DNA from 4 places in the Halobacillus sp. ABR2_026 genome. Region 3 is predicted to be linked to each of the others. Evidence: riboswitches for the same ligand, from Rfam matches in the RefSeq annotation. Region 3 holds a riboswitch; each other region holds the start of a gene.

Region 1 (5,315 bases), 2.2 Mb from region 3:
CCCTTGTTGAAAGGCGAAAGAAGGCGCATCAGCCTTTTCAACTTTCAAACGATAGGAACGTCCAAGGTACGTAATTTTCTCTTGCTTTGATGGTGAAAGGTGGTCGATTCCATATAAATCATCATGGGTCGCTTGCCATCGTTCAAAAATCCAATCTGCCTTTTTTTCAACGAACGCATGGACTTTCGCTGCTTCCTTTTGAGGGGAAGCGGTCACGACGATTCCATTTAAATCATCGATATAGATTTTGATGAAAGCGACGTCCTGATGGATCACCTTGTAGATGATCGTTCCATCTGAATGGTTTACAGTCGGCATTGCAACGGCATCCTTTCTGACTTACAACGTAATGTTCGTTTTTCGTTCCTGAAAATCCACACCCTCGTAGTACGTGTTCTTCACGAGTACGTTAGGGCCAAGGCATTTGACGGCCGGACAGTGACAGTTCAAACTTTTAGCCGTATCCGTAGCCATCCAGTTCTTATAGGCATCTTCCAAGTTCGTGTTCTGGATATTGCCGAGCCCTGGTTCGTCGCCGAAGTCAGTGACGATGATATCTCCAGAGAAAATGTTGACGTTCAAACGGGAACGTCCGTCCGGGTCGTTTCTTACCGTCACATTTTTTTCACGATAGAGACGCTCCAGCATGTTAAGGTCGTCCTGTGAGGAACTGCAAGGATAGTACGGCAGGGTACCGAACAGCATCCACATATCCTCATCCCGATGATCGAGCAGACGGTTGATTCCATCACGCATTTGTTCCAGGCTGAGGGTTTCCAGACTGCTGGCAAAATCCACGGGGTACATCGGGTGAATCTCATGTCGGGCACATTTCATTTCTTTGACGTGATCATGGATCGATTCAAGGTATGGGAACGTCCGTCTATTCAACATTGTCTCTGCCGATACCATCACACCCTCATCGGACAACCGCTGAGAGTTCTCCACCATCCGGTCGAAGAATTTTTTCCGGTTTTCCTCTGAAGGTTTGCGTTCCATACGCGCAAAACCGGTATGGATGAATTCCTCGATCGTTCCCCAGTTGTGGGAAATATGTAAGACATCCAAATAAGGAATGATCGGAATGTACCGCTCGTATGGAAGCGTCAAATTCGAGTTGATTTGGGTACGGACCCCACGTTCATGGGCATATTTCAATAAAGGCAGGACATAGTTTTCCACCGATTTTTTAGACATCATGGGCTCTCCACCTGTAATGCTGAGCGTCCGCAAGTGGGGAATCTCGTCCAACCGCTTTCTGATCAGGTCCATGGGGAGAGCTTCCGGGTCCTTGGCTCCTAAGGTATAGCCGACAGCACAATGTTCACATCGCATATTGCAAAGTGTCGTCGTCGTAAATTCAATATTGGATAACGTCATTTTTCCGTGTTCTTCCACATCCATATACGCTTCCCAAGGGTCATAGGACGGGGTAAGCGCCTGAAGCTTCATGTTCGTACTCATAAAATATGAAACTTCCTTTCTATAAAAAATTTGTTTCGGTCGATAACCTTTACCATTCTAACATTAATATGACAAAAACCATACATTATGTATCTTCATCAAAGGGGGGAAGGGACACGGATGCTGTCCGAAAGCAAGGATGGAGGATAATGCGGGTGTCATATCGAATGATATGGGGTAACGAATAGCACAAGGGGGATTCAAAACATGGAACAAACGGTACTTATAACAGGAGCATCAAGCGGTTTTGGCTTTCATACCGCTTTGAAGTGTGCAGAGAAAGGTTTTCATGTCATTGCAACGATGAGAAATGTGAATAAAGCTGTTGCTTTTGACAACCTGGAAGAGACTGTACGCGGCAGGATCGATGTCTGGCAGTTGGATGTGACTGATTCTGAGTCATTAACAAGTTTTTCGGAAAAGGTGAATGAACTCGAACGCTTGGATGTGCTTGTCAACAATGCAGGGTACGCCGTCGGAGGGTTCCTGGAACAAGTGCCTCTTGACACGTATCGCCATCAATTTGAGACGAATGTGTTCGGCGTCATTGCTGTTACGCAGGCCGTGCTCCCGGTGATGCGCAAACAAAGGAGCGGAAAGATCATGAATGTAAGCAGCGTCAGCGGTCTGATCGGTTTCCCTGGGCTGTCAGCCTATGTAGCCTCGAAGCATGCCTTGGAAGGATTATCAGAAAGTCTCCGTTTCGAAGTGAAGCCATTCGGCATCGACGTTGTCTTGATTGAACCCGGCTCCTATCAGACGAATATCTGGTCGACTGGACTCGAGATCCCGGAAACATTACATGACCCCGGATCTCCATACGCTGCTTACATAAAAGGGTTGTGGGATGCTCTAAACAAAGAAACACCCGGTGATCCTCAGGATGTATCCGATTTGATGGCAGGATTAATGGATAAAGAAGAACTGGTCAAACTGCGTTATCCAATCGGACCAGGGGTACGCACCAATGTATGGTTTAAACGTTTAGTGCCATGGAAGTGGCTGGAGAAGACCGTCTTGCAGAAAATTCTTGGGAAATCAGAAGCGAAAGGGGAGCGGTACAATGGTACAAGTGATGGATGGAGCAGAGGAGATGCGCTTCGAGGGGAATGAGGTAGGAATTCTTGTATGTCATGGTTTTACTGGCACGACACAGAGCATGAAACCTCTGGCAGAGACGTATGCGAGGGCTGGCTATACTGTCCATTGTCCCCGCCTTAAAGGCCACGGGACAACAGCGGAGGATATGGAATCGACCACCCATGATGACTGGGTCCAGTCGGTCGAAGCAGGATATGACTGGTTGAAGGAAAGGTGTTCGAAAATATTCGTCGTCGGTCTTTCTATGGGAGGAACCCTTGCTTTATATATGGCGAGTGAATACCGTGATGTAGCGGGAGTCATCCCGATCAACGCTGCCATCGATATTCCAGCACTGGAAAGCAGTTCAGAGTCAGAAGAGCGGTTTATCGAAGCGATCGGGTCAGATATCAAAGACCCTGAAACGGTGGAACTGGCTTATGAGCGGACACCTGTTCAGTCAATCGGTGAACTTGTTCAATTGATGGAAAAGGTGAAACCGCGATTGGATGAAGTCCATTGTCCGATCATGATTTTCGTATCTGACGAAGACCATGTCGTACCGCCTAACAACTCAGAAGTCATTTTTGAATCGGTCTTTTCTGAACACAAGGAAATCATCCATCTTGAAAACAGCTACCATGTCGCTACCCTCGATCATGATAAAGACATGATTCTGGAACGGACGATGGAGTTCTTTCAAATGTACACCAATACGAAATGATTGCCCGGGAAATAGAAAAGACTTTGTAATCTTATAGAAAATTTATTATAATAGATACAAATCAGGAAAAGTAAACGGTTTAAAGCCTTCAAGGGGAGCCTTCCGGCTGAGAGTGAATGTCATGTTCAGACCCTTCGAACCTGTCAGTTAATACTGGCGTAGGGATGGCGGCTTTTTTGATGGTGCAATGCGAAATTGGGACTCCTCCATCAGGAAGCTTCCCTCTTTGGCGTTGCTTTTTTTGTGTCTTTTTATAAGGAGGAATGTTGAAATGAGAAATCGCCGGGTATTGTTCCTCGTCGAGGTCGCGATCTTTTCAGCACTCGCGTTATTGTTGGATATTATTCCATTTTTATCATTCAAACTATGGGCGCAGGGAGGTTCTGTTTCCTTCGCAATGGTCCCCGTGTTCATCATGGCTTTCCGCTGGGGATTAAAAGGCGGTGTTACGACCGGATTGCTGCTGGGCCTTTATCAACTATTGACAGGCGCCTACATCATGACACCCGTCCAGGCTTTTCTTGACTATGTGGTAGCTTTTGCTGTCATCGGGACAGCTGGATTAGTGGCTGCACCATTATGGAAGGCGATTCAATCGAAAGAGTCCCGTCGGTTGGTCGGATGGATCGTCGTTGGATGTCTGATCGGAAGTGTTCTGCGCTTTTTCGGACACTTCTTCGCAGGAATCGTCTTCTACGGAGAATTTGCTCCGGAAGGTCAGCCCGTCTGGTTGTATTCCCTCGTTTACAACGGCGGGTATATGCTGCCAGCGTTCATCCTTAGCAGCATCATCGTAAGTCTTCTTTTTGTAAAGCGTCCCAAACTAATCACCCATTAATGATGAACAACCCCTGTCCGATCCTCGCGATCGCATAGGGGATTTTTTTATTCTGGGGGGGTTGTAGGAGTGAAGGTTCGATAGGAAAAGGGAGACGGACGAAATTGGTTATACAGGGATATGTTCAATATCGACCCTCGCATTTGATTAAATGGTGGAATCCTAATCATGTTTTTGTCGAATCGGGGTTTGAAACCTGCCATAGAAGTGAAAATAAGAGGAGCACTCTAGTTTAGGAGGCCTCTTATGAAGCGTTTAAAACGATTAGGTAAACGAAAGTGGTTTTGGATCGTTGTCTTTATTCTTATTGTTCTTAGTCTAACGATTGCCTACCACACCTCATGGAAGACCCTGCCTGATGGGATTGCCTATGAAGGCGAAGAGCACCAGATGGAAGATATTGAATTTTATCGGGATCTTACTTATGAAAATGAAGCCGGTGAAACGGTCCATGATCTTCAAATATTTGAAGAGATCAACCAGACGATTGCAGAAGCAGATGAATTCATCGTTGCGGACATGTTTTTATTTAATGGATATACCAATGGAAAAGTGGAGTTTCCTCCGATTTCAAGTGAATTGGTGGATGCTGTGTTAGAGAGGAAAGAAGAGGTCCCTGATTTGAAGGTCGTTTTCATAACCGATCAGATCAATACGGTTTACGGATCATATGAGTCGGAAACCATTAAACGTCTGGAAGAAGGCGGTGTGGAAGTTGTGTTGACGGATTTGAACCGGTTGAGAGATTCAAATCCCTTGTATTCAAGCGTATGGCGGTTGTTGTTTTCCTGGATGGGAACAGGTGATGACGGCTGGATTAGCAACCCTCTTGCAAAAGAAGCACCAAAAGTGACCCTTCGTTCCTACATGAAATTGTTGAATATTAAAGCGAACCACCGGAAATTGTTGGCCACAGAAAAAGCGGCTATCGTTTCGACGGCAAATCCTCATGATGCAAGCGGTTATCACGAGAATGTGGCCTTCAAGATGACGGGGCCGATCATCAAAGATATCCTGGAAGCGGAGGAAGCCGTCGTCCGCTATTCCGGAGGAGATGAATTCCCAGATTATGAAGATATCGAATGGGAAGAGAAGGAAGGGCCATTATCCACCCGGTTCGTCACGGAAGGAAAGATCTATCAGTCGATACTTGATGGACTATCTGACGCAGGAGAGGACGATAGGGTCTGGCTCGGCATGTATTACCTG
Region 2 (5,315 bases), 1.5 Mb from region 3:
TGTCTTACTCGACGTACAGGGATGGAATCTGGGTGTTGCTGCTGCTCACGTTCATCTTCATCGGGGCAAGGTTGTTCGGCCACCGGAAATCAGTCGTGGCCTGAGGGGTTTCATTCCACAGGTGGACCTTTCTGTTTAATGGTCGTGTAGGACAGAAGCTCACTCCACCCTCTTCCATGCCGGTCAATAAGGGCGGTGAATAAGGATACGCCATACCATAACCCTTGGGTGAGGATGACGGGGCCGAAGCCGACGAAGGTCCGCCAGATCGTCTGCAGAGGGTGCGGTGCTTTCCCTGAATTGGAGCGGATGTCGAGGTTCGTCAGGAGCAGGCCGATCGTCCTTCCTTTTGCGAACATCGGAACGAGTAGAAGCAGGGTGACATGGATGATGATAAACGCCTTCCAGAAAACCGGGTTGGGATCGAACCCCCTCCCTGTGTCCTGCGTGGCAGTATAAAGAATGGCGAGAAATCCCGACAGGATAAGCTCAAGGCCTGTAGCTATGAATCTGAGGAACAAGTTTTGTTCGGACAAACGGATCACCTCCTTTCTGTGCTATATCCTATGGCTGTACTTAAGGTTCGGTTTGCCCATTCACCCATTAGACAGAAAAAGAGATGGAGCATTTGCCCCATCTCTTTTTCTTTTATTAGTGTTCTCTTCGACAAATTGTGCGTTTTCTGTCATAGCATCTCTCTCCTCACTTTCTTTATACTTGATGAGGATGCGATACCATGAGTTTTGAAAGGACCGATACTATGAAAAAATTCAACTATGTCCCGTGGGTCGTGGGACTTTCCATTGCGATCAACCTCATCGTCGTGGCGTTGTTGTTCGTACCTAAAATCGACGGGGATCTTGGCTTCAACCTCAAAATCCTCCCGCTTCTCAATGCAGTGTTCAACTCGTTCACCTTCGTGTTTTTGTCTGCCGCTTTGTTTATGATCATCCGGAAGAACGTCAAGTGGCACAAGCGTTTCATTTTTGCAGCGTTTTCAACGACCGCTCTGTTCCTCATCTCGTACCTGACGTACCATTCGATGGCGGACTCGACGTCGTTCGGCGGCGAAGGAATCATCGCGACAATCTATTATTTCATTCTGATCACCCATATCGTACTGGCCGCGCTCATCGTACCGCTCGCACTGCTTACCTTGTTCCGCGGACTTGCGATGAAAGTAGATAAGCACAGGAAAATCGCGAGGTGGACGATGCCGATCTGGCTTTATGTCAGTTTGACCGGTGTCATCGTCTACCTGATGATTTCTCCTTACTATTGATGAAGAAGACAGACGTGTCAGAGCGTCTGTCTTTTTGTCGAAACTCTTCCCTTCCTTCTTTCTGTTTATTATTGTAAGATAATATAGAGGACACGTTTAAAAAGGGTTTTCTTACATTTCGAGCTTTTCACGTTTAAAATTTTCCTATACAGGGAAAATATGCTTTCAGGTCTAAATTTAAGGAGACGATGATGGACTTACTCCAATTTATGAAGAACGAAGGTTTCACGTCGGCCAAATTCTCCTCGTTGACTGGTAAAGATGTCCAGCTGGTGTTGAGTGAAATCGCTTCAACGGAAGACCTGTATCAATGGATGAACGGAACCCCGAACTCCGTCACGTATTATCCTTATGAACGAGTCCCGTATATCGACTGTTTCTATGAACAGGAGACGATGAAAATACGCTTGATGAAAGTATGACGGTACGATCTGACCTTGGAAGCTGAGGTTGGGTCGGGCCGTTTTTTTAAGAGAATGGGAGTTTACAAATCTTCGACTCTCCGCTACGATGGAAGCAGCGTATAAGAACTGCATACATGTTTTGCACTAGGGGGGCTGCTTGAAGCGGCTGAGAGGATCCGTTCCGACCCTTGGAACCCGAACTGGATAATACCAGCGTGGGGAAGTGCGGTCGTCATTCACAAGGACCTTTACCGGTTCTTCCTTTATGATTGGTAGACTGCATTCCCATGGGATGCAGTTTTTTTGTGCTTATTAAAAAGGAGGAATGAATCATGGAGAACAATCAATGTGGAACATCAAGAATCGCAGGATGCTCATTCTCGGTGCATCCAATGTCCGATCAGTTCGTCGACTATATCAAAGGGAGCCTCGAGCAGGTGGACAGCTCGAAGGTTTGGATGAAGACGGATGATGTCACGACGACGGTCCGGGGTCGGATGGAACACGTCTTTGATGTCACAGAAGCGATTCTTCTACATATCGCAAAAACAGGCGTGCATGTCGCCTTCCAAGGCACCTTTTCCATCGGTTGTCCCGGGGATTCATCCGGGGATGCCCATATCGATGAAAATCCAAAACGCCTGAATGCTCCTCAGATCGAGGACATCGAACAGCGGATTGCTGCGAAATTCTCGTTATATCCGATGGGTGGCGGTGATTACATGGACATCATCTACCAGCAGATCGAGGCAATGAAAGAACGAGGGGTCGACGTCAGTCCTGCCCACTACTCCACCCGTCTTGATGGGGATACGCGGGACATTTTCACAGGACTGGAAGACGTGTTCAGAGCGACGGAAGCGGGCGGTTCTTCCCATACGGTGATGACCGTGACCGTCTCTGCCAACAGCCCTTCCCATGAGGAGGCGAAAGAATGAACAGCTGGAAGTTGAAAGAAATCGTCGTCATGTCCGTCCTCGCCGTCGTCTTTGCTGTCGTCTATCTCGCCTTCCTTCCGGTCGGCAAAATTCTCGTCGGTTTTTTCGGACCGATCGGCTATGACCTGATCTTCGGCATCTGGTTCATCGTTTCCATCATCGCCGCCTACATCATCCGAAAACCCGGGGCAGCGTTCATTTCAGAGACCATCGCAGCAGCGGTCGAAGTGCTGCTCGGCAATGCGGTCGGACCGATCCTCCTCATCACAGGGATCGTTCAGGGGCTCGGGGCTGAATCAGCCTTCGCCATGACCCGTTACAAACGATACGACCTGTTCACGCTAATGCTCGCAGGGGTGATGGCCGCAGTCTTCAGCTTCGTCTGGGGGTACTTCCTTCAGGGCTACGCCGCCCTTGGCACCGGATATGTGCTTGCGATGTTCATCGTCCGGCTCATCAGCGGAGCCGTCATTTCAGGCGTTGCCGGCAAGGCGCTCAGCGATGCGCTGGCGAAGACCGGCGTCCTGTCAAGCTTCGCTCTCGGCAAAGAATACCGGAGGAAGCGGGCAGCATGAGTAGAGAAATTGTAAGGACCAAAGGATTAAGCCTCTTTTACGAAGAACAAGAACACCCCGTGCTCTCAAGCCTTGATTTCACCGTAGACCAGGGAGATGGCGTCCTTCTCCTCGGCCCGAGCGGGTCGGGGAAAAGTTCCCTCACCCACTGCCTGAACGGGCTTTACCCGAGAGAGCTTGACGGGCATCTTGAAGGAGAGGTTTACATCGACGGAACGAACACCGCCGACTATCCGGCAGGGGCGCTCTCCCGCAAGGTCGGGGTCGTCTTCCAGGATCCTGAAACTCAGTTTTGTATGTTGACGGTCGAAGATGAGATTGCTTTCGGTCTTGAAAACTTGAACACCCCGCTCGGTGCCATGAAGGAAAAAGTGGATCAGGCGCTTGCCTGGGTCGGGATGGAAGACTATAAAACAGCCCATCTATCCGACCTTTCCGGCGGTCAGAAGCAGAAAATCGCGCTCGCGTGCATCCTCGCGATGGAACCGGACATCGTCATCCTTGATGAGCCGACCGCAAACCTCGATCCAATTGCACGGACCCATTTTATAAGACTGATGAAGACTCTGAAAAAAGAGTTGGCCTTCACTCTGCTCGTCATCGAACACAAGTTGGAAGGATGGCTGGACGGCCTGGAGAGACTATTGATCATCGACAAGACCGGAAGCCTTGCCTACGACGGTCCGACGTTCGACTATTTGAGGACGAGCGCACCGGAAGTCCATAAGATGGGAATCCAGCTTCCGTATGCCACAAGGATCGCCTTGAAGCACAGCTGGTCGGCCCCCTACCCACTACGGGTGGAAGAACTGCCGGCTGGGCCGGAAGATTTTGCTGTTCCTTATGACGAAAAGAATCAAAATGTCCCATTGAAGGCGGAAGGTGTACAGTGGAAAACGATTTTGAAAAACATCGATCTCTCGGTAAAGGAAGGCGAATGGATCGCGCTTCTCGGAAAGAACGGGAGCGGAAAATCCTCGCTTTCTAAAATCCTTGCCGGCATCCAGCGGCCGGATGATGGCACCCTCACCCTGCATAACCAGCCGTTAAAGAAATGGCGGGAGAAGGACATGCGCAAAGAAATCGGATACGTTTTCCAAAACCCGGAGCATCAGTTCATCACCGATACTGTGTATGACGAAGTCGCCTTCAGTCTGAAACACTCTGGAATGGCTGAAGAGCGTTGGAAAGGTATCGTCCGGGACACTTTGACCTTCTGCCGTCTGGAAGCATTCGCCGACCAGCACCCTTTCCTGCTCAGTCAGGGACAGAAACGACGGCTCAGCGTCGCGACGATGATCGTCGAAGATCAACAGCTCCTCATCCTCGATGAACCGACGTTCGGCCAGGATGAACAGTCGACGGCAGAATTGATGACCCTCCTCAAGGAAAAGCATCGGAACGGAACGACGATCGTGATGATCACCCATGACATGGAGCTTGTCGAAGAATATGCAACACGCACCGTCGTGATGGATGCCGGACAAATCGCGTTTGACGGGCGGCCGGATGATCTGTGGCAGACGGAAAACCTGGCAGACTTTCATCTGGAACTTCCACCCGGCGAGCAATGGAAAAGAATCGATAAAGCACGGAAGGAGCGGGCGTATGTATCTTCATAACGTGAATCCAACTGTCAAAGCTTTGACGATCATCGGCGCTGTTTTCCTGCTCGCCTTTGTATTCGATCCAGTAACCCCGGCCCTGTATATCTTATGGACGGTCGCCGCGACGTTTTTGTTCGGTTCGTTCAAAAAGAAGCATTACCTGTTTTATTTTCTGCCGTTCACCCTGTTCGCTTTCGGGATGTTCTGGACGACGATCGTTTTCTCTGATGGATCTGGAAGTTCATCCGGCACGGTTTATGATGTGCTGTGGATGGAATTCCCTCAGGAAGACGTCCGCGTCGCGGCAGCGCTCGGTTTACGAGTGCTTGCCTTCGCAAGTCTCTCTCTGCTGTTCCTATTCACGACGGATATGGTCCAATTCATCCTGAGCCTCATCCAACAGTTGAAGCTGCCACCGAAAATCGCTTATGGCGTCATGGCCGGCTACCGCTTCCTTCCGATGCTGCGGACAGAATTCAGCCAAGTACGCGCAGCCCACAGGATCCGCG
Region 3 (5,315 bases):
GTTCACCCGCATTCCCCTTAATGACTGTCGGGCTAACTTCCTTCAGAATTTTTTTACAGACTGTGGACCGATAGGAAGTCGCTGGGGCACCCACAGGATCAAGTACGACAGGGATCCCAGACTCATTCGCTACTTTCCCTGCGAGTATCATCGCCTCAACCTGCTCCTCATGCAACGTACCGATATTTAATAAAAGACCTTGAGATAAACGGGTGATATCTGGAGCATCCTGCTTTGCGTTGGCCATGATTGGAGATCCTCCAAATGCCAACAGGCCGTTTGCTGTAAAGTTCATGACCACTGCATTCGTCATATTATGAATGAGCGGCCGCTGTTCTCTTACTTGTTGGATGACGTGATTTTTCATGGTTGATTAACCTCCTTACGTAGGGCAAAATGATTCGTCGGCCCGTTTCCTTTCCCTAAATCAAAGGAGTAACGGATGGCCTCGGTTACGAATTGCTTCGCTTCTTTAACGGCCTGAGGAAGCGGGTAGCCTTGACTTAAATACGCTGTAATGGCAGCAGAATACGTACAACCGGTGCCATGAGTGTTGGAAGAATCGATGCGTTCAGCCTCAAATTCATAAAATTGCTTACCATCATACAGAAAATCGATCGCTCTTCCTTTAAGGTGGCCCCCTTTGATCAAGGCAGCTCCAGCCCCGAATTCCTTCACGATGACTTCAGCTGCTTCTTTCATATCCGCTTCTGTCGCAATATCTCCCCCGACCATCACTTCCGTTTCGGGAAGGTTCGGGGTGACAAGGGCTGTCTGCGGCAAAAGATATTCTTTTAAATAACGCTGATCTTCTCTTTCTATCAATGGATCGCCACTTTGAGCGACCATGACCGGATCCATCACATATGGAGCATCCAGATCTGACAGCCATCCACTAATGACTTTCATCATTTTTTTATTCGCGATCATTCCCGTTTTTAATGCATGCACAGGCATATCCTCCGACACGGCCCTTAATTGGCTTTCTATGAATTCTTCAGGCAGGTGATGGACATCTTTGACCCCCGTCGTATTTTGTGAAACAACGGAAGTGACGACACTCATTCCATAGCTTTTCAACTCCTGAAATGTTTTCAAATCTGCTTGAACCCCGGCGCCTCCGCTCGGATCTGTACCGGCAATCGTCAAAGCACAGGACACGTCCCTCATCGTACTCCCTCCTTTTCACAAGGCCACTGTTCCTCGGTGTAAGCCATTTCCCAAAAGGCATATTCCAACTGGCAGCTTTTCCTGAAGGCTTCTCTCATCCGCTGCTTTTCAACTTCTGAAGCGTCTTCCGCGTATGCATCCAGACGTTCACACAACACGCTGGTGAGGCTTTTCACATCCGCATCGGCATAAAATTGGATCCATGGATAAAAAGGATGGCCGTCGTCAGGTTTGAATGTTTCCATCAATTCAACACCGATCTCGTAATACGTCCACGGGCATGGGAGCAAAGCGGCCAAAATTTCTCCAATGCCGCCATGATGAGCATGGTAGAGCATATGCTTGATATAATGATCCGCGGTCGGAGGCAGTGGAAAGCCTTGAAGTTCTTCGTAAGGAACGCCGATCTGTTCACAAAAGTTGTTGTGAGGATGAACTTCACTGTTCAGCACAAAATCGATTTGTTCGTTAAAAAGTTGAATATCTCTCCGATCCGTAGACTTAGAAATAGCTATTCCATAAACATGCATAAAGGCATTCAAATACTCATAATCAGCTTTGATGTAATGAGTCAAAGCATGTTTCGTGACTTCTCCCTTTCCGATTCCCTGAATGAAAGGGTGATTGAAAATGGCTTGATAAACATCCTGGTTTTCTCTTCTTATTTGGTTGGAAAAAGACATGGTAGAGCCTCCTATTATTATCGGAAGCTACTAGAGGACAGTAGAGGACTAATACTACTTCCCTCCGCCGGCATGACCCGGATCAGGTAGTAAGGGACCAAGGAAAATGATCCTTATCTCAGCGATTACTCGCGCCCCTAGCAGTTTCCGTGTATTATGGTTGTAAGATCATATTTTCCTTTTTGACGCGTGATAGAATGAAAGAAGCAATTAACGCTCCAGAAACACTACTCACGAGGAACGATGGAAGGAAGGTTAATGCACCTGCACCACTTCCCATCAGAGCATGTGCAATCGGTACTGAAACGAATGCCCCGATGACGCCGGTACCAAGTACTTCACCAATCACCGCAGACCTCTTTTTCTCATAAATCCGATAACAAATTCCAGCAAGTAGAGCACCGAACATTCCGCCCGGAAAAGCTAGAATCGTGCCTAGCCCCAGTAGAAAACGCAGCATACCAATAACAAAAGCGATAGTGACCGCCGGAACAGGACCAAGCACCACTGCCGCGATCACATTTACAGCATGCTGTACAGGATAAGCTTTGGCTATCCCTGCAGGGAACCAGAGAAGCTGTGCGCCGATCGTCCCCATGGCGACAAGGACAGCCATCGTAGTGAGCACCTTCGTATTTTTCATAGGTCACCTCCCTCTTTGAAAGAAGCTGAACAGGTTATAACAAAAAAGCCAGATCCTTAGAGGACCTGGCCTGGTATGCAGTAAGTCGATACATGTATCGTCAGACTACTTCCCTCCGCTGGTATTAACCAGATCAGGTTCATAAGAGTCGGAAAGTTTGTCTACTTTCCTCTCAGCCTATTCAGGCCCCCCTAGTAGTTTCATAAATCTATTCGCTTGTTGATTATCATCATAACAAAGTTGGATGTTTCTGTCATGTGAAACTTTCTCTACCATTCAAACGTCTTCATAAAGTAGAAAAGGAGTGTGGGAAACATGAAAATCATAGGGATGCTTGGAATGTCGATCATCATTTCTTTTTTTCTCAGTAGTTGCGGCCTTTTATCAAAAACGGAACCAGTGGATGTAGAGGAAGTGGATGCTGAAACTGCTGCTCCTGATATAAGCGGGTTCGTCATGGCCCAGGAAGAGGACAGACTTCTTGTTGTCACCCCAATGAATGATGGATCTAAGGATGAAGGACGAGCCATGTGGGTATCCGATGTGCCTGAAGGCCAATGGGTGGGAAAACAAGTGGAAGTCTGGGTGGATGGGGCGATTGCTGAATCTTATCCTGAACAAGCAGCGGCAGAAAAAGTGCTGGAGCTTGAAATGAGTGAAGTCCAAGGGGCAGACATGAAAGCATCTGAAGCTTTGTCCACAGCCTTATCTGAAAAAGGGCAGGCCCAGACCGAAGTTCTCATTGTTTCTTTACTTTCCTTTGATGAAGAAACCGACCAGTGGACGATTACACTTGATCAAAGGGGAACAGGACAGGAGAAGTGGAAAACCACCGTTAAGGATCAAAAATAGAGCGCCATCCCTGGGCGCTCTAGGCATCTACTTTTTTCAGGATCCACAGCCTTACACTCAGCTCCAGTAAAAAGAGATCATCCGCATTCAGAAGGGACAAGCCCGTCAAATGCTCAATATTTCTCAGTCTGTGAAGCAGAGATTGACGGTGAAGGTTAAGGGCACGAGCTGTCTGACTGACATTGCTGTTGTATTTATTATAGACCATAAACGTATGGATCAATTCTGTCTGCCTCTTCTGATCATAATCAATCAGCTTCTCTAGAGTATCCGATACGATGGTGCCGATTTCCTCTTCATGGGACAGGGCCATCAGTAACCGATTCATTCTCGTATCACTGAAAAATGTCCGTTCACCCTCCTCATGCTGCTGACCAATTTTCAATGCCGTCGCTGCTTCTTCATAACTTTTATGAAAGACCTGGTAGCCTCCTTTATGACAGGAGATTCCCCAACTGATTGTAATCCCCTTCAACAGCTCATGAAGTCTCCGCTCAATCAAATCCAGAAACTGATTCGCAATTTCTTCAAAGTCCGGACGGTCCGTTTCTAAATAAACGATCACTTCACCTTCATCAAACGTCGTCATCGTACGCCTTTGGAGAGTATCTCCTGCGTGGGTGATTTCCTTTTGAATATAATAATTCCGGCTGTTGATCGAGGAAGACTTCACATGGGATCTTGTGGCATTCGGTTTCTCTTCTTCCGCAGGAACGAAACGAATATGACCGACCAGGCAGATGTACGGTTTCTCTAAATCATAACCGAGGAGCTGTGCCTTCGACAAAAGCGCCCGATCCATTTCCTTATCCTGCTTTGCTAAGTCTAATAAAAAGTTGTCTTTCAGCCGTATTTCCGTCATTTCAATCGCGTTTTCTTTTACAAAATAAAGGGCGCAGGCTGTGAGGGCATGTTCTAAAATATGGAGATTCACCCAGTTCAAATCTTTTTCATCCTCGGGCTTAAAAAGGATATATCCCTGCTTTTTATAGTTCGATAAAATTGTCAGCTGATAGCATTTTTGATCTTTAAACTCATAGGTTTCAATGTAATGACACAGGGGGTGATCACTCTCCAGTTGCGTTTGGACGAGAACCCCCTCCTTCGAAGGCTCATTCCCATTCAGAATATCAATATAGTAACGATCGAAATACTGATTGGACCGGACCTGTTTGTTATGATCACTGATGGCTGTGGGGATACCTGTTGTTTGATAAACAATGGTAGTGATCTCCTGAAGCCCTTTCCCATTTAGGACACAGTTGATCAATTCCTGACGTATTTCTTCTGTCCGTTGCTGCTCATTCTGCTTTTCCTTACTGATTAGCCGTAATACATCCTGCAGAATATCCCCAAAGCGGATCTCCCATGGTATTTCCATGACGATCAATTTATGTTCCTCAGCAAGCTTCAACACCCGGTCCGGAATTTTATACAGATGACGTCCTGTGGCAAATGCGAGAATGGATGCTTCCGAACGAATGACATCTTTCACATACTCTTCGAGTGCAAGAACATCGTCTGCACACCCTACTCCTGTACTTAAAACAAACTCATTGTTCCTCACAAAGTTCTCTACAGGTGTTTCAATGACAGATATCCAGTCCACCTCGCGCTCATACAATTCTGTCTGAACTTTCGCCTGTTGGAATACTGGAAGTTTCAAAACCTCTTCCACCGCAACCCCCATCTCCACTCCTCCCCGCTTACGAATTAACAATGAGTCCTTGAACAACCTCATGGTCGATATTGTTCCCACTCATGATGACCACGACCTTCTGATCTATCCGGGAACTCCTGTGAAGAAGGTGTCCCACACAAGTCGCAGCAGCTCCTTCCACGACCATTTTATGATGTTCAAGGACAAAGAGCAGTCCTTCCTCAATTTTCGATTCTTCTATTAAGACACCTTCATCCATATACTTTTGAGTCATCGGAAAGGTGAACCGATTGTCCGTTCCGATTCC
Region 4 (5,315 bases), 1.6 Mb from region 3:
TTCTCGACATCCAGCTGTTCCAGAAAATTCGGCTGACTCGGTTCGAATATATTCATCCGCCTGACGGTAAAGGTCAGAATATCCGTTTCGGATACCTCCACGGCCTGTTTTTGTATATCAAAATTCGGATACTTCCCTGTCCCTAACAGTAAACGAGAGTGAAATGCCTGGGTACCGATCTTCAACATCTTATCCGCCTCCTACAAATTGTACAATTTCTATCGTATCTCCATCCTGGATCTCACAACCGGCTCGTGATTCTTTCTCGAGGATGTTGTCGTTCTGTTCAACGATCACTACTCTTTGATCGATTTGAAAATGAACCAGAAGCTCTCCGATCGTAGCGACCGTTTCCGGAACGGCCAGCCATTCCCCATTGATTCGCAGTTTCATAGGTTCACTCCTTTACGTGTTCGATTTCCAGTGGTCAGCCATTCTCCAGGAACGGGATGGCCTTCGATCAGGTCTGCCATCACTTTCCCTGTAATCGGTGACAATAAAATGCCATTGCGGTAATGGCCGGCCGCGATAAAAAGTCCGGGAAATTCCGGGTGCGGTCCCAAATAAGGCATCCCCGCTGCTGTTTGAGGGCGCAGACCGCTCCACGCTGTCTCCCATTCCGCCAAAGCGATTTCAGGCACGAGCTGGACCGCCTCTTTCAACAAGGGAAGTAACCCGCCCAAGGTTACCGTTTCATCAAAGGTGCCAGGCTTTTCGGTCGCTCCGACCACCAGACGACCTCCTGCTTTCGGAACGATGTAACACCCTTTGGAAAAGAGCGTCCCTTGAATGAGCCGGCGCTTCGTTTTCACGGAAAAGCATTCCCCTTTAACCGGATACATCTCCATCCCGGATGCCTCATCTCCAAGCAGATCCTCACTCCAGGCCCCGCAGGCGACGACGACATGATCAGCGTTCATGTCCCCGCGGGTTGTTCTCACGCCTGTGACCTGCTCTCCCTTTTTGATCAAGCTGTGAACATCGGTGTACTCGAAAAGTTCTGCCCCTCGTTCGACCGCTGACAAAGCAAGAGCCTTCGATAAATCGGGGGCGGACACTTGACCGTCATGCGGAAGAAGCAACGCGCCACTCAGCTGGGAAGACACCGCCGGCTCTTCCCTTTGCCATTCTTCAGGCTCCATCCATACCGCTTCTTCCCCGCGCCTTCTTTGAACTTCCCCAAACGCGATCAGCTCTTCTTTTTCCTCGTCGTTGAGAGCCACTTTATAAATGCCGTTCTGCTGGTAGCCAATATCCATACCGCTATACGCTTTTAATTCTTCAGAAAGCTCCGGGAACATCTTTCTGCTTGCTGTAGCAAAGGAATCCAACGAATCGTTCCCGTCTTTCCATTCCGACTGAGCCCCAAGCATGCCAGCGGCCGCTGAAGAAGCTTTGCCGGCGACCGTCCCGCGATCGAGAAGAAGCACACGGCGCCCGCGCTTGGCCAAATGATAGGCAATGCTGCTGCCGATCACGCCAGCACCGACAACGATCGTTTCATAATGCGTATTCATAACATCCTCCCTCCATCGATTTCTTTTCGATAAGCTCGTACCGTTTTCACAGGGTCCTCCGCCTGCAATATGCCTGACATCACGGCGATGCCCCGAGCTCCCGTACGAATGACATCACCGGCCCGCTCGGGGGTGATCCCGCCGATGCCGATGACCGGACCTTTCACATGCCGAATGATTTCACGGAGCGACTCCAACCCTTCCCCTGCTTTTCCCGGCTTTGACGAAGTAGGATAGAGATTCCCATAAAGAAGGAAATCCGCGCCTTCTTCGTCTGCCTCCATGGCCTCTGGTAAAGAATGAACGGATTTTCCGACTTTCAATGCTGGAAAATGGTGCTTCACTTCCGATACAGGCAGGCTATGACCAGTCAACTGAACCCAGGCACTTTTTGAAGCCTTGGCTACATCCACCCGGTCATTGATGATGATGCGATCCAACGGAAATCCGGCATCCGTCAACTGCTGAACGCCAGTGAAAACTTCCGCAGCGGAGCGGTGCTTTTCCCGAATGTGGAGAAAATCGACCTCCTGCTGGACCACCGTCACCTTCTCCGTCAGCTCAGCAAACGACTGCCTTCCTGTTGAAATCAAGTGAATGGAAGGTCTCACGGTTTATTCGCCCTGGCCTGCCACAATAGAAGCTCTCATATCAAACGGCCATTCTTCCATGACATAAGCCATCTCCCAAAACATGTATTCATACTGACTGCTGATCACGAACAACTCCTTCATCCGCTCACGGTCCGCTTCCGATTTCATTTCCGCGAGATCATCCAACCGATCGATCTGCTCTTCTACAAGCGTCCGAAACCAATCTCCGCCATAGGTGACAATCCACTCCTGATAAATCGGTTCCTCCGGCTGATGATCTTTCAAGTGCTCCCCAACTTCATAATAAAGCCAGTAGCATGGAAGAATCGTAGCGATGATCTCTCCCAAGTCCCCGTGGTAGGCGCCGCGGTACATATGGGAGGCGTACGCATACGCCGTTGGAGAAGGCGTGAACTGCTTCCGTTCCTCGTCTGTGATCCCAAGTCTTTCAGAAAAGTTCTCATGAAGCTCCATCTCCGCTTCATACGTCCCTTGAGCATGAGAAGCCATACTGGCCATCGTCTTCATGTCTTCGGATTTAGCTGCCCCCATCGCCTGCACTCTCGAAAAATGGGATAGATAATACGAATCCTGAAGCACGTAGTAGTGGAACTGGTCGAGGGATAACGTCCCGTCTCCGATCCCTTTGACGAACGGATGGTTGAAACTCGCTTCCCAAATCGGATCCACCGCTTTACGAATCTCCTGTGAAAATTTCATGATCATTCTCTCCTTTTCCCGACGATCCACGGGCAAGGAAACAAGAAATAAGACGCACACACTCTCTGCCTCTATTTCCAGCCATTAAAAAAACCCCTTTCTTTATGGACGTAAAGAAAGGGGTTTCAGGTGTAATATTGATATGTAGCTTAAGATACACGCTAACCGCCACTTCCCTACGCTGGTCTCAACCAGATCAGGTTCCAAGAGTCTTAAAGCTACACTTTAATCTCAGCCTTATGAGAAGGCACCCCTAGTGGATCGTCTATGATTTTTTGATTTCAATGATATCGTAACATGTTCTAGATCAATGTCAAAACATTCCTCGATAACTATGAAACTATCGATGTAACGTTTTTGAGTATCTAACCTTTCATAGAAAAGATGGTAAAGAGCGCTTCGTGACTGAAGCGCTCTATTGTATGGACCGATTTTGAAAGGTTACTATACGGTAGTTAATCCAGACCTGAAAGTGAAATTCTATACAGCTTGTCATCATTCTCCTGTGGATTTCCACGACCATCTGTATTATTACTAATGAAATAAAGATTGTTATCCTCAATCTGTACATCCCGAATCCTTCCAAGACCAGTGATCACTTCACGATATTCACCTGTTTCGAGATTAAATTCTAACACGGCAGACCCTCTTAATGCTGCAACATAAAGTTTTCCTTCATAATTGTCCATTCCAGATGGTGCCCAGGTGGAGTTATCACCAGAAGTGAATAGAGGCGAAACCATTCCCTCTTGTTCTTCAGAGCCTTCGATGACCGGCCAACCGTAATTTTGACCCGCTTCAATCAAATTAATCTCATCGTTTGCATGATCCCCATGTTCACTTGCATACATCGTACCATCCGATAACCAAGTCATCCCTTGAGGGTTACGGTGTCCAAGGCTATAAACATAGGAATCCTCAAATGGATTATCATCCGGGATCGTTCCATCTACGTTCATTCTTAAAATTTTCCCACCTAATGAATCCAGGTCTTGGGCTATTTCAGGATCAGAAGCATCCCCAGCCGTAGCGTAGAGTTTTTCATCAGGACCGATTTTAAGTCTTCCTCCATGATGGTACGTACCGCTGGGGATTCCATCAAGAAGCAGATCCTCTTCTCTCCATCCACGATCTTCCAACCGAAGCGTTACGATCCGATTCAATTGTTCTTCACCATCTTCATAGGTGTAATAGGCATAGGCAAGGTTCGATTCGGAAAAGTCAGGAGAAAGAACAAAGCCAAGCAACCCTGCCTCGGAAGCTGTGGATACCTCTTCTTCAAGCTCTACGCTCTGCCTCTCTACTTCACCATCTTCTACTTTGACAATGTTCCCTGATCTTTCTGTTAAATAAAAAGTGTCTTCCATTTTTTCGATGGACCATGGGACTTTCAGATTATCTGCTATAACTTCTAAACCTTCAGCAGGTCGTGGCGATTCTTCCTGTTTATTACCATCCGAATTATCAGAGCAACCTGTTATTAAAAAGAAGGCCGTAATTGATAACGCTAAGAGTTTTTTCAACTTTAAATATTCCTCCTTTTTCAATCTTCTTGGAAGCAATAAATCACGAGGAGCGCACTGGTGAGATTCTCTATTCCTTCTGACGTAAAAGTGATGTTCCTTTGGAAACAAAACCTTCCATAATATCATCTGGAACCAAACTGCCCCCTGTTGCCCAAACCAGATGGGTAGCCTGACTCAAACTTGAGCCATACATGTGTTCTAACTGTTGTTGAATATCAATGGAAGCAGGCCCGTACATGCCTGCAAGTGCCGATGGCTCGAGAGAAATACCTTCTGAATCATGCAAAAGGGCTAATAGCTTGTACAAGTTTTCATCGTTGATCGTATATATGCCGTTCACCATATTTTTTACCAGCCGGCCAGCCAAAGCTGATGGTCGTCCAACAGCTAATCCATCCGCTTCCGTCTTATTATCAAGCCCGATATCCTGAACAGAAATGTTCTCATGTTTTCCTGTAGCTAAACCAAGCATCATGCAAGGAGAGTTGGTCGGCTCTGCAAAATAACAGTGCACATGATCCCCGAAAACATACTTCAGTCCATAAGTGATCCCCGCAGGGCCTCCGCCTACCCCGCAAGGTAAATAAACCACCAGGGGGTTGTCCGCATCAACCGTAATATTCTCCTGTTTTAATTGCTCATTAAGGCTCAAAGCAGCCACGGCATAGCCTAAAAATAAATCCTTGGAATTTTCGTCATCTATAAAATAACAGTTCTTTTGCTCCTGGCATTGTCTCCGTCCTTCGTTTACGGCAAAAGAAAAATCCTCATCATGCTCCACCACCACTACACCTTTATCCCTGAGTAACTCTTTCTTCCATTCTTTCGCGTCCAAGGACATATGAACCGTTACCTGAAAACCTAAAGCAGCACTCATTATGCCTATACTTAGAGCCAGATTACCTGTGGATCCTACAGCTATTGAAAAGTTGGAATAAAATTGTTTAAATTCAGGATTG

Evidence for each region. Region 3 has a riboswitch for thiamine pyrophosphate ahead of tenA (thiaminase II). Riboswitches for the same ligand answer to the same signal wherever they lie in the genome.
Region 1: linked by a shared signal. The riboswitch ahead of thiT (energy-coupled thiamine transporter ThiT) and the one ahead of tenA (thiaminase II) in region 3 are both predicted to bind thiamine pyrophosphate.
Region 2: linked by a shared signal. The riboswitch ahead of ACXADE_RS11385 (YkoF family thiamine/hydroxymethylpyrimidine-binding protein) and the one ahead of tenA (thiaminase II) in region 3 are both predicted to bind thiamine pyrophosphate.
Region 4: linked by a shared signal. The riboswitch ahead of tenA (thiaminase II) and the one ahead of tenA (thiaminase II) in region 3 are both predicted to bind thiamine pyrophosphate.

The regions. Positions count from the first base shown of each region.
Region 1 is NZ_JBSWTM010000001.1:1,494,012-1,499,326, forward strand. It holds gene ACXADE_RS07750 (YgjP-like metallopeptidase domain-containing protein) at 1-318, opposite strand, end outside; gene yfkAB (radical SAM/CxCxxxxC motif protein YfkAB) at 340-1,464, opposite strand; gene ACXADE_RS07760 (SDR family oxidoreductase) at 1,672-2,577, shown strand; gene ACXADE_RS07765 (alpha/beta hydrolase) at 2,528-3,268, shown strand; TPP riboswitch at 3,350-3,450, shown strand; gene thiT (energy-coupled thiamine transporter ThiT) at 3,540-4,106, shown strand; gene ACXADE_RS07775 (phospholipase D family protein) at 4,353-5,315, shown strand, end outside.
Region 2 is NZ_JBSWTM010000001.1:2,205,700-2,211,014, forward strand. It holds gene ACXADE_RS11365 (hypothetical protein) at 1-104, shown strand, start outside; gene ACXADE_RS11370 (RDD family protein) at 111-536, opposite strand; gene ACXADE_RS11375 (DUF420 domain-containing protein) at 737-1,282, shown strand; gene ACXADE_RS11380 (hypothetical protein) at 1,474-1,704, shown strand; TPP riboswitch at 1,823-1,925, shown strand; gene ACXADE_RS11385 (YkoF family thiamine/hydroxymethylpyrimidine-binding protein) at 2,019-2,624, shown strand; gene ACXADE_RS11390 (ECF transporter S component) at 2,621-3,199, shown strand; gene ACXADE_RS11395 (ABC transporter ATP-binding protein) at 3,196-4,821, shown strand; gene ACXADE_RS11400 (energy-coupling factor transporter transmembrane component T family protein) at 4,808-5,315, shown strand, end outside.
Region 3 is NZ_JBSWTM010000001.1:3,694,518-3,699,832, forward strand. It holds gene thiM (hydroxyethylthiazole kinase) at 1-367, opposite strand, end outside; gene thiD (bifunctional hydroxymethylpyrimidine kinase/phosphomethylpyrimidine kinase) at 364-1,170, opposite strand; gene tenA (thiaminase II) at 1,167-1,853, opposite strand; TPP riboswitch at 1,896-2,002, opposite strand; gene thiW (energy coupling factor transporter S component ThiW) at 2,008-2,496, opposite strand; TPP riboswitch at 2,590-2,699, opposite strand; gene ACXADE_RS18755 (DUF3221 domain-containing protein) at 2,812-3,348, shown strand; gene ACXADE_RS18760 (PucR family transcriptional regulator) at 3,368-5,038, opposite strand; gene ACXADE_RS18765 (pyridoxal-phosphate dependent enzyme) at 5,055-5,315, opposite strand, start outside.
Region 4 is NZ_JBSWTM010000001.1:2,141,748-2,147,062, forward strand. It holds gene ACXADE_RS11075 (thiazole synthase) at 1-188, opposite strand, end outside; gene thiS (sulfur carrier protein ThiS) at 190-393, opposite strand; gene thiO (glycine oxidase ThiO) at 390-1,517, opposite strand; gene ACXADE_RS11090 (thiamine phosphate synthase) at 1,514-2,128, opposite strand; gene tenA (thiaminase II) at 2,132-2,830, opposite strand; TPP riboswitch at 2,987-3,095, opposite strand; gene ACXADE_RS11100 (PQQ-dependent sugar dehydrogenase) at 3,286-4,353, opposite strand; gene ACXADE_RS11105 (D-serine ammonia-lyase) at 4,424-5,315, opposite strand, start outside.